DNA from 3 places in the Oceanobacillus sp. FSL K6-2867 genome. Region 2 is predicted to be linked to each of the others. Evidence: riboswitches for the same ligand, from Rfam matches in the RefSeq annotation. Region 2 holds a riboswitch; each other region holds the start of a gene.
The links. A riboswitch is a leader RNA that binds a small molecule or an ion and turns the genes downstream of it on or off. The one in region 2 is predicted to bind thiamine pyrophosphate.
Positions count from the first base shown of each region.

Region 1: it holds a riboswitch for thiamine pyrophosphate, as region 2 does, so the genes downstream of both, thiT (energy-coupled thiamine transporter ThiT) here and NSQ77_RS16350 (YkoF family thiamine/hydroxymethylpyrimidine-binding protein) in region 2, are expected to answer to the same signal.
Region 3: it holds a riboswitch for thiamine pyrophosphate, as region 2 does, so the genes downstream of both, NSQ77_RS17070 (thiamine phosphate synthase) here and NSQ77_RS16350 (YkoF family thiamine/hydroxymethylpyrimidine-binding protein) in region 2, are expected to answer to the same signal.

Region 1 covers NZ_CP150144.1:3,799,343-3,802,621, reverse strand. Annotated here, with positions in the region: gene NSQ77_RS18325 (hypothetical protein) at 1-476, opposite strand, end outside; gene NSQ77_RS18320 (general stress protein) at 610-960, shown strand; gene NSQ77_RS18315 (hypothetical protein) at 1,077-1,214, opposite strand; gene thiT (energy-coupled thiamine transporter ThiT) at 1,284-1,853, opposite strand; TPP riboswitch at 1,964-2,067, opposite strand; gene NSQ77_RS18305 (M3 family oligoendopeptidase) at 2,137-3,279, opposite strand, start outside.
Region 2 covers NZ_CP150144.1:3,378,156-3,381,434, forward strand. Annotated here, with positions in the region: gene purU (formyltetrahydrofolate deformylase) at 1-517, shown strand, start outside; TPP riboswitch at 962-1,068, shown strand; gene NSQ77_RS16350 (YkoF family thiamine/hydroxymethylpyrimidine-binding protein) at 1,246-1,851, shown strand; gene NSQ77_RS16355 (ECF transporter S component) at 1,844-2,422, shown strand; gene NSQ77_RS16360 (ABC transporter ATP-binding protein) at 2,419-3,279, shown strand, end outside.
Region 3 covers NZ_CP150144.1:3,540,864-3,544,142, forward strand. Annotated here, with positions in the region: gene NSQ77_RS17050 (GntR family transcriptional regulator) at 1-648, shown strand, start outside; gene NSQ77_RS17055 (4Fe-4S binding protein) at 811-1,050, shown strand; gene NSQ77_RS17060 (hypothetical protein) at 1,256-1,519, opposite strand; gene NSQ77_RS17065 (hypothetical protein) at 1,557-1,700, opposite strand; TPP riboswitch at 1,896-2,005, shown strand; gene NSQ77_RS17070 (thiamine phosphate synthase) at 2,140-2,736, shown strand; gene thiO (glycine oxidase ThiO) at 2,733-3,279, shown strand, end outside.

The DNA of each region.
Region 1 (3,279 bases), 420 kb from region 2:
AGTGCCATTCCTTGACCTGCAAGAGCTATCGCAACGGCGGATGTCATCGCCGGCAAGCCAGAACGAACAGCTGCTGGAACTAGCAATGCACAGATCAATGGAACTGCAGGGGTCGGCCAAAAGAACAACGAAATAACATAAGTGACACCTACGAGAACAAAAAAAGAAACATGACCATTTACCATCATTTTCTCAAACGGTTCAACCATCCTTCTGTCAGCTTCTAAATCTCGAAGTGCATGCAATAACGCAAGCATAAAGGTAATAATCAGAAAGATATTGAATAGTTCTTGTGCGGCTACTAAATTAGCTCTGAAAATTGTCGTCAGCCCATCCACAACACTGCCCGTGTAAAAACAGCCAATAATAAAGGTTCCTAATAGCGTAGGAAATACAACACCTTTTCTAAAAACCATTGTTAAAATAACAATGAGTGTAAATAAGCCATAAAGCAAATGGGAAAATGTTAAAACCATACGTATTCCTCCCTTTTGGATGTGCTATAGCCTATGCGTAAAAATTTCTGTATGCGACAATTTCGAGCACTGGATGTTTTATTATTTAAAGAACGGGAACATAAATAATAACTTTTTAAGGAGGTATGCAAACATGAAACCATATGTAAGAGAATATGTAGATGAAACCCAAATTAAACTTGATATTAACAAATTAAAGGCAAGAGGTATAACGAAAGAGGATATTTATATCCTTACACACGACGATGAAAGAACTGGTCGAATAGCTGACGGAGCTGACGCAAATACCATTGGAATGAAAGAAATGGATTTTTCAAGTGCTGTTGGAAATATGTTTAACAGTCAAGGTGATGAATTACGAAACAAGCTAAAAGAAATTGGTGTTTCTTCTGTAGAGGCAGAAAATTATGAAGAGGACTTAGATGACGGCAAAATTCTTCTTATCGTTACTAACCATGATTTGGTTGATCAAATGCTCGCTTAAAAAAGCCGAAACCTAATCTCCCTTAAAGACTTAGGCAAGAACTCCGGGCGGGATTATACCGCCCTTTCTTCTTTAGCCTGAAAGGGAGGTCTTTTAATGAAAAGGATGCTTATTATTTACAACTCCTTCTTATCTAATTTAGCAGCACAAGGATTACAAAATAGTTTTCCCCCTTTGTGTACACCATCAAAGAATCCATCTTTACAATAGACTTCCTCTTTGCATTTCACACATGTACCGATTAATTCACGCATTTCATCACCTCCTATATAAAAAATAACCCCTTCTAGAGGTTATTCTTCTGTGAGCGAATGTATAATATTTTATGCAGCGTTCATTAATGTTCGTGGCTGCTTATGGAACAAGAAAAATACAATTACAGAACTGAGAATAAATGAAGGAACCATGTATGATGCATTATAAATTAATGAATACAGCCAAGCTGGCTGGCCTTCAACTGCTGAGCCGAAGAAAACAATTCCCGCCACATAATGAGCTATGAAACGCAAGCCAGAGCCAACGAAAACACCAAAGGTGATATAGCTCAAATATGTTTTCGTTTCACCAGATTTAACCGCTCCCTGAATTTTCTTAGCAAAAACACCAGCAAAGCCGAGTACTGTAAATGCAATTGCATAATCAATAAATCCTTGCAGCGGTACTAAAACATAAGCCGTTCCAGTTGCCACTTGCAAAACTCCCCAAAGAAACCCAGAAAGCAGACCACCTTTAATCCCCCAGCGGAAGGCAACAATAAAAATGGGAATCATTGCAAATGAAACCGATCCGCCTTGCGCCCAAATTTTAAAAGATATTGGAAGAATGTCTAAAAGAAGTGCTAATGCAGTAAAAATCGCTACCTCTACTAAAAATAACGTACGTTTTGTATTCAATGTTAAAAACTCTCCCTTACTTTTTTAGACGCAAAAAAGTAATGCCAAGGGAAGCTTTCTGATGGTGACTGCAATAAGCAGTCTGCTTCGCTCACATTACTTTCTTTATTCCATCAAAAAGACTACCATCCCTACGTTAGAATTAACTAACAGGTTCAAAGGGTCTGAACTTAATTGTTCACTCTCAGCCAAAACGACTCCCCCTGTAGGCTTTTTCTATTTACTTTTTTGTCATCTGTATTGTACCTTATTTATTAGAATTTAACAAATAAATTATAGTATATTATAAGCTGAGAAATTCTTCTACATCTTCTACACATAATCCAATTGCATTCTCCCAAAAATCCGGCTTAGTCAAGTCAACATTCAGGTGTTTCTGTGCAAGCTCTTCTACTGTCATTCTGCCGGTATCTCTTAATAATGCAATATAATCTTCCTCAAAGCTGCCGCCCTTTTCCTTTGCATATGCATAAATACCCAGGCTGAATAAATAGCCGAATGTATATGGAAAATTATAGAACGGAACACCAGTTATATGAAAATGCAGCTTAGAGGACCAAAAGCTTGGATCATATTCTTCTAAACTATTACAATAAGCTTCCTTCTGTGCTTCAATCATTAATTCATTTAAGTGATGTGCGGACACCATTCCTTGTTTACGCGCTTCATAAAATCGTGTTTCAAATAAAAACCGAGCGTGTATATTCATAAAAAAGGCAACGCTACGCTGAATTTTATCCTCCAGCAGAGAGCGCTTTTCCTCCTTGCTTTGTGCACTTTTTACAGATGCATCTGCTACAATCATCTCCGCAAAGGTCGAAGCGGTCTCTGCCACGTTCATTGCGTAGCGTTGGTTTAAGCCGTTGACATCGTTCATCACATGCTGATGATAGGCGTGACCTAATTCATGGGCTAGTGTAGAAATATTTGAAGATGTACCAGAATATGTCATAAAAATACGTGTCTGCTCACTATCTGGGAAGCTCGTGCAAAATCCTCCAGGACGCTTACCCTGCCGATCTTCAGCTTCTATCCATCGTTTTTCAAATGCCATTTTTGCAAAATCTGCCATCTTTGGGCTGAACTTTTGAAATTGATCGACAATATAATTTGCACCTTCTGTATAGCTTGATGTTTTTACAGTTTTACTTAGCGGAGCACTAATATCGTAAATGCTTAATTTCTCTAAGCCAAGCAAATCTGCTTTTTTATTTAAATACGTTACAAAATGCTTTTTATTATTAATAATAGCAGTCCACATTGCATCCAGTGTTTCTTTTTTCATCCGGTTTATTGCTAATGGTTCCTTTAAAACATGTCTCCATCCACGGTGTTTATAAGTTTCCAAGCGGAAGCCGGCTAAATGATTTAAAGTTTGGCTAAATAAAGCTGCTTGTTCTTCCCAGGCATCACCCAGCCGCTTAAA
Region 2 (3,279 bases):
TCTAATGGCAAACATTGCGCTTGTGATTAGTAATCATGAGACCGCACGTGAGATGGTAGAGTCGCTTGGAATTCCATTTTATTATATACCAGCGAATAAGGACATCCGTCATCAGGTGGAAGAAAAACAGAAGCAGCTGCTTGAACAATATGAAGTCGATTTAATTGTGCTTGCACGTTATATGCAGATTTTGACTCCAGAATTTGTGGGGCATTTTGAAAATCGTATTATCAATATCCATCATTCGTTTCTACCAGCATTTATTGGGGCGAAACCATATGAGCGCGCCTATCAGCGTGGTGTGAAAATGATTGGTGCCACATCCCACTATGTAACGAATGATTTGGATGAAGGCCCAATCATTGAACAGAATATAGGCAGAGTCGATCATCGTGATAACGGAGAAGATATGAAAAAAATTGGTCAATCCATTGAGCGAAGTGTACTAGCTCGAGCAGTAAAATGGCATCTCGAAGACCGCATTATTGTCTATAAAAATAAAACGATTGTATTTTAATCAAAGGACCAGCTCTGGTAAAAGAGCCGGCCTTTTTTTATAGCTTAATTTCGGATTGTAGATATTTATAAATCCGTACTAAGTGCCGTAGTATGAGCAAACTCAACCGCCACGAATTGCTGCCGGCGAATACATTCTCAGCCCCCTCTAGAAAGCTGCTCAGCAGACGTGTGTTGGAAAGTGACGGTTGTTTTGGATGAAACAACAGGAAGAATGAACCAAGAGAAGACTAGCGCGGATTGAGATAAGGAATTTTCGATTGAGGGCGTAAAAAGCTGGGGAAAGAGGCTGGGGAGAAGTTAAAATGTTGTGGAGTGGTTAGAGATTAGTAAACGGTTATATAATGAAGAGGGTAAAGTCTTGGATTACTAAATTTTGAAAATAGTAAGTGCTTTACAAGAAATTAAGCTTATGGTATCTTGAAGACAGAAAACTTCATCATTATTTTTACGCTAGGGGAGCTGTGAAAGCGGCTGAGAAGAACTGGTTTGTTCTGACCCTTTGAACCCGAACTAGATAATACTAGCGTGGGGAAGTGTAGTCAATCTGTATATCTTTTATAGATAATTAATACATACATGTAGACTGCATTCCCTGGGAATGTAGTTTTTTGTGTTGCAAATAGGGATTATAGAGCTCTCTATTTGTTTAACGAGGAAACGATCAAAAGAATAATGGATCCAAAGTTTTCTAACAAAACTTAAAGTGGAAATGAGGAGGAGTTTTACATGGTTAAGCATGCGTGTATAAAAAATGATATTGCGGGGGCAAGTTTTTCAATTCATCCGATGAGTGACCAGTTTGTAGAAATCATTAAAGGTGCTCTTGAAGAGGCAGATACGACGAAAGTTCATATGGATACAGATGATGTAACAACAACCGTAAGAGGCAAGCTCACACATGTTTTTGATGTGACAAAGGCAATATTTGTTCATGCAGCAAAGAGTGGGAAGCATGTTGCATTTGAAGCTACGTATTCATTAGGATGCCCTGGGGATTCAAAAGGGGAGGCTTATATGGCAGAAGATGAGATTCCGCTGAATGCAGAGCTTGTCAATATAAAGCAGCGCGTTGCGGCGAAATTTTCCTTGTATCCATTAGGGGGCGGTAATTATATGGATGTAATTTACAGTCAAATTGAGGCAATGAAGCAATATGTAGATGTTAGTCATGCTCATTATGCGACACGATTAGACGGTGAAGCGATTGCAATCTTTAATGGCCTGGGACAGGTTTTTAAAGCCACGGTTGAAGGTGGATCCAGTCATACTGTAATGACCGTATCAATGTCAGCAAACAGTCCTTCACATTCAGGAATTGATCGCGATGAATAATTGGCGTTTTAAAGAAATTGTTGTTTTATCCGCACTGTCTGTTGTTTTTGGTGTTGTATATTTAGCCTTTTTGCCGCTTGGAGCCGTCTTAGTTGGTTTCCTTGGCCCTATTGGCTATGATTTTATTTTTGGTATTTGGTTTATTGTTTCAATCATTGCTGCATACATTATTCGAAAGCCTGGAGCTGCATTTTTATCTGAAACGATTGCAGCTATGGTCGAAGTGTTAATCGGAAATGCTGTTGGTCCAATGCTTATTGTCACTGGAATGGTTCAAGGTATTGGTGCTGAAGCTGTATTTGCTGCAGCAAGATGGAAGAATTACTCGGTTTGGATACTGATGGCAGCGGGAATGGGATCAGCCATTACAAGCTTTATCTATGGTTATTTTATGAGCGGTTATGCCGCTTTAGCTACAGAATACGTTGTAGCGATGCTCATTGTCCGGCTGATCAGTGGAGCATTAATTGCTGGATTATTAGGAAAGGCATTAAGTGATGGTCTAGCTAAAACAGGGGTGTTATCAAGTTTTGCTTTAGGCAAAGAATATCGGAGGAAAAATGTGGCATGAGCAGGATGGTAGAAGTAAACCAATTCTATTTAAAATTTGAAGCGAATCCAGACAGATATACTTTATCTGATTTGAATTTCTGCTTGAATCATGGTGAAAGCTTATTGCTTCTCGGACCCAGTGGCTGCGGAAAAAGCACATTAACATATTGTCTGAACGGGCTGTACCCACGCGAACTAGATGGAGAGATGCGTGGAGAAATTGTTATTAATGGAAAACCAGCGACAGAATACCGACCAGGGGAAATTAGTCAACAGGTCGGAGTTGTTTTCCAGGATCCAGAGACACAATTTTGTATGCTTACTGTTGAAGATGAAGTAGCCTTTGGGTTAGAGAATATTGGCGTTCCACATGAAATAATGGAAGGGAAAATTAACCATGTTCTTGAAATGGTACAGTTGCTTGCATTTAAAAAATCTGCAATAAGCTCGCTTTCAGGAGGGCAGAAGCAAAGATTAGCACTTGCATGTATTCTTGCGTTAGAGCCTTCATTATTAATTTTAGATGAACCAACAGCCAACCTTGACCCAATTGCAAAGAAAGATGTTATTCATACCATCCAATCGATACAGGAAAAAACGAATTGTTCCCTTATTATAATTGAGCACCAGCTGGACGGCTGGACAGAACTTACAGAGCGTTGTCTTTTGCTGAATCGAAAGGGGATAATATTTTATGATGGCGATATAAGAGATGCCATTGCCTTTAAGTTAGATGAATTACAAGAACAAGGTATTTGGCTGCCAAAAATAACACAGTATTTATTGAAAAAAAGACTGAAAACAGAGCAGAAGTTACCGCTGACTGTAAAGGAATTTGAGGAAAAACCTTTTTCTTTATTCGGGAATGAGGAAGTG
Region 3 (3,279 bases), 160 kb from region 2:
GTAGGGGATGCCTTACCATCAGAAAGTGAAATGGAAAAAATGTTTCAAGCCAGTCGCACCCCTGTCAGGCAAGCATTAAATAAACTGGAATCTGATGGATTAATTTATCGTTCTCAGGGAAAGGGCTCCTTTGTAGCAAATAGAAAGCCTATCGGCCATTGGACAACGATGACAGGGTTTAATCATATTTATCTGAAAGATTGGAAAAAGATATCAGCCCGAACAATAGAGGTTACAAAAAAAATGTCTCCTTATTATGCAAGTTTACTTGAGATTAACAGTAATGAAGAAATGATTCACCTGAAACGGATTCGTACAGATGAAGGTGAACCTGTAATTTATTTGGAGCACTTTTCGCATCCTGATTTATCAATTGAGATGTTTCAAAAAGACCCTTCTTTTATTTCGATTGATCAGCTATTAAAAGATGAAAAGGGTATTATATTTACAACTATAAATGAGTATATAGAGGCTATTTCAGCAGATTCTCAATTAGCAGAACATCTGCAAGTCGATAAAGGGCAGTCTATTCTAAAAAGTACAAGGGTTTCTTATGATAATAGATCTGTTCCCTTAGACGTAACAATTATTTATCTTAGATCAGAAAAATGGAAATATGCAATAGAATTTAACCGAAGGATACAGTGATAACGGTCTACCTAGCAAGATTTAAATACTAAAATGAGGAAAAAAATATATCTTGAGATCATTTGTCGAAACTTCGAGTCAAATGGTTTACTTCAAGCCGTTTAAGCATTATCATTTAGTAGAGAGAAAGTGATGTATGCAAAGTAAGGAGGTAAACTATTAATGGCTTTTGTAATACTGGATCCATGTGGACCGGAAAAGGCAGCAGAATGCGTAAGTGTCTGCCCGGTTGATTGTATAGAAGAAGGACCAGATCAGTTCTATATTGACCCTGATATTTGCATTGACTGTGGTGCATGTAAAGCAGTTTGTCCAGTTTCAGCGATCGAGGAAGAATACGATTTGACTCCTGATCAAGAAGTATTTTTAGAAAAGGCGGAGGAATTTTTCGCAAATAGATAGATTTATTGGACAGAAGACGAAAAGTTCCAGAACAATTGTCTATCTGTCCGACCAGCAGTGCTGTTAAATTGGTAAAGCTAAATATGATGTATTAAATTAATCATCCCCGCTAGTTACAGCAGCAAGATTGCGAAGTGTTCCAGTGGGGATGTTATTTGTATTTAGTGAGAAAATTATGTAGCAATATGTTAAGTAATGTACAATGTTAGAGATGCATTTCATTAAAAGATTGATTCTCATTCAGCTTTTGAAGCATACCAACTTCATGTTCACTGCTTCTATCGCAAAGAAGACCATTATCTGCTCTAATTAAGTTTATTGCATCCATAACTTCATGTTGCCGGGTGTCATTCCTTTTCTTCGATTGAAGTGATATCTTACTTGACAGAAGCGATATGCCCATCATTTCATTGTGTTTTTCCAATGACTGATCCAATAGTCTTAACTTATCTGTCTGTTCTTGACCCATTTAATTCTCGTCGTTGTGACGAGATTATAACTTACATTTATATTTTATCTTCATTTTTAACTTCTTCTGCTAAATTACTGGCAATCCAACGCTTTGCTGTTGTTTCATCAATTTCATATACTTTGCCTGCTCGCAGCAATTCACCATGATAGGCTGTCTGTACATTCATTTTTACCTTCATTATTTAGGACCTCTTTCTATTTTTTTCTAGTTTTAGTATACATGAAAATGGTGTTTTTTTGGTTTAAAAATAAAAAAAGTTAGATTGCTGTGTCAAAGCTAGCCTGCAATTCGACTTTAACCTTTATTATTTGAAAAATCCACCCTTTGCAAATTTTTTTATTTGTGGTAAAGTAATGATAAGTAAATACGTAGCGTTATTCACTAGGGGAACCCTTGATAAGGGCTGAGAAAAAAGTAGTTACTTTGAAACCCTCAAAACCTGAACAGGCTAGCACCTGCGTAGGAATGTGGCAAGGGCGAATTGTATTGTTAATTTCATTATACAAATACGATACCACTTTCTATGCAGAAAAGTGGTTTTTTTGTGTACATAAAAATTGTAATTGCATGGTCGGTTAATGATTTCTGTACTATGTCTGAAAGAAAGGGTGATTTGGATGAAGTTAATTGCTGTAACCGGAGACAGCATGACTGTTGATAAGCTAGCCGATACTATTGCAGCCATCAAGGACAAGATCGATTTCCTTCAAATTCGTGAAAAATCAAAAACAGCTCGTGAAATTTTTCAGCTGCTGGACTATTTGCGAATGAATGGTGTCAATAAAGAAAAAATAATCCTAAATGATCGGCTTGATATTGCACTCCTTAGAGATATTCCGAATCTTCATCTGCCAGAGCATGGATTACCAGTAAAAATAGTCAAGGAACAATATCCGCATCTAAGGGTTGGCTGCAGTGTTCATTCATTCGAAAAAGCGAAAGAAGCTGAAGCGGATGGGGCGGATTATGTAATATATGGTCATTGTTTTGAGACAAGCAGTAAAAGCGGAATACCTCCGAATGGGATTTTGCCAATTGAACAAATGAAAAGAAAACTCCACATCCCTGTTTATGGCATTGGAGGAATTTCATTAAATGAGGTGTCATTAATGAAACAGTCAAAAGCAGATGGGATTGCAATTATGTCCGGCATTTTCCATGCGGATGCACCAAGCGTGATGGCAAAAAAATATAGGGAGGCAATTTCAAAATGAAACAGCATTATGAAGCAGTTGTAATAGGCGGTGGTATTATTGGGTGTTCAATAGCCTACTATTTAGCAAAAGAAAAGGTCGATGTTGCGTTATTTGAAAAAGGAAGAATTGGTTCGATGACTACAAGCGCTGCGGCTGGTATGCTCGGGGCTCATTCTGAAAGCAATGGCGAGGATGCGATGTTTTCGTTTGCCAGATCGAGTCAACAAGCATACTTTAGGTTGAAGGATGAGCTTTATCGATTAAGCGGCATTGATATTGGGTACAAAGAAGGTGGAATATTAAAGCTTGTATTTTCAGATACAGATAAGCATCAGCTTACTTCGCTTCTGAAGCAGCCAACTGCAGAATGGTTGAATGAGGAAGAAGTAAAGAAAAGGGAGCCAATGATTGCTCCAAATATATTAGGAGCAGCATATATAAAGGATGATGTGAGTATAATGCCGGATAAAACCTGTGAAAGCTTTGCTAAAAGTGCTCGAGCCCTTGGTGCATCCATTATTGAAAGCAATGATGTTTATCAAGTGGAAAAGAAAGATGGCA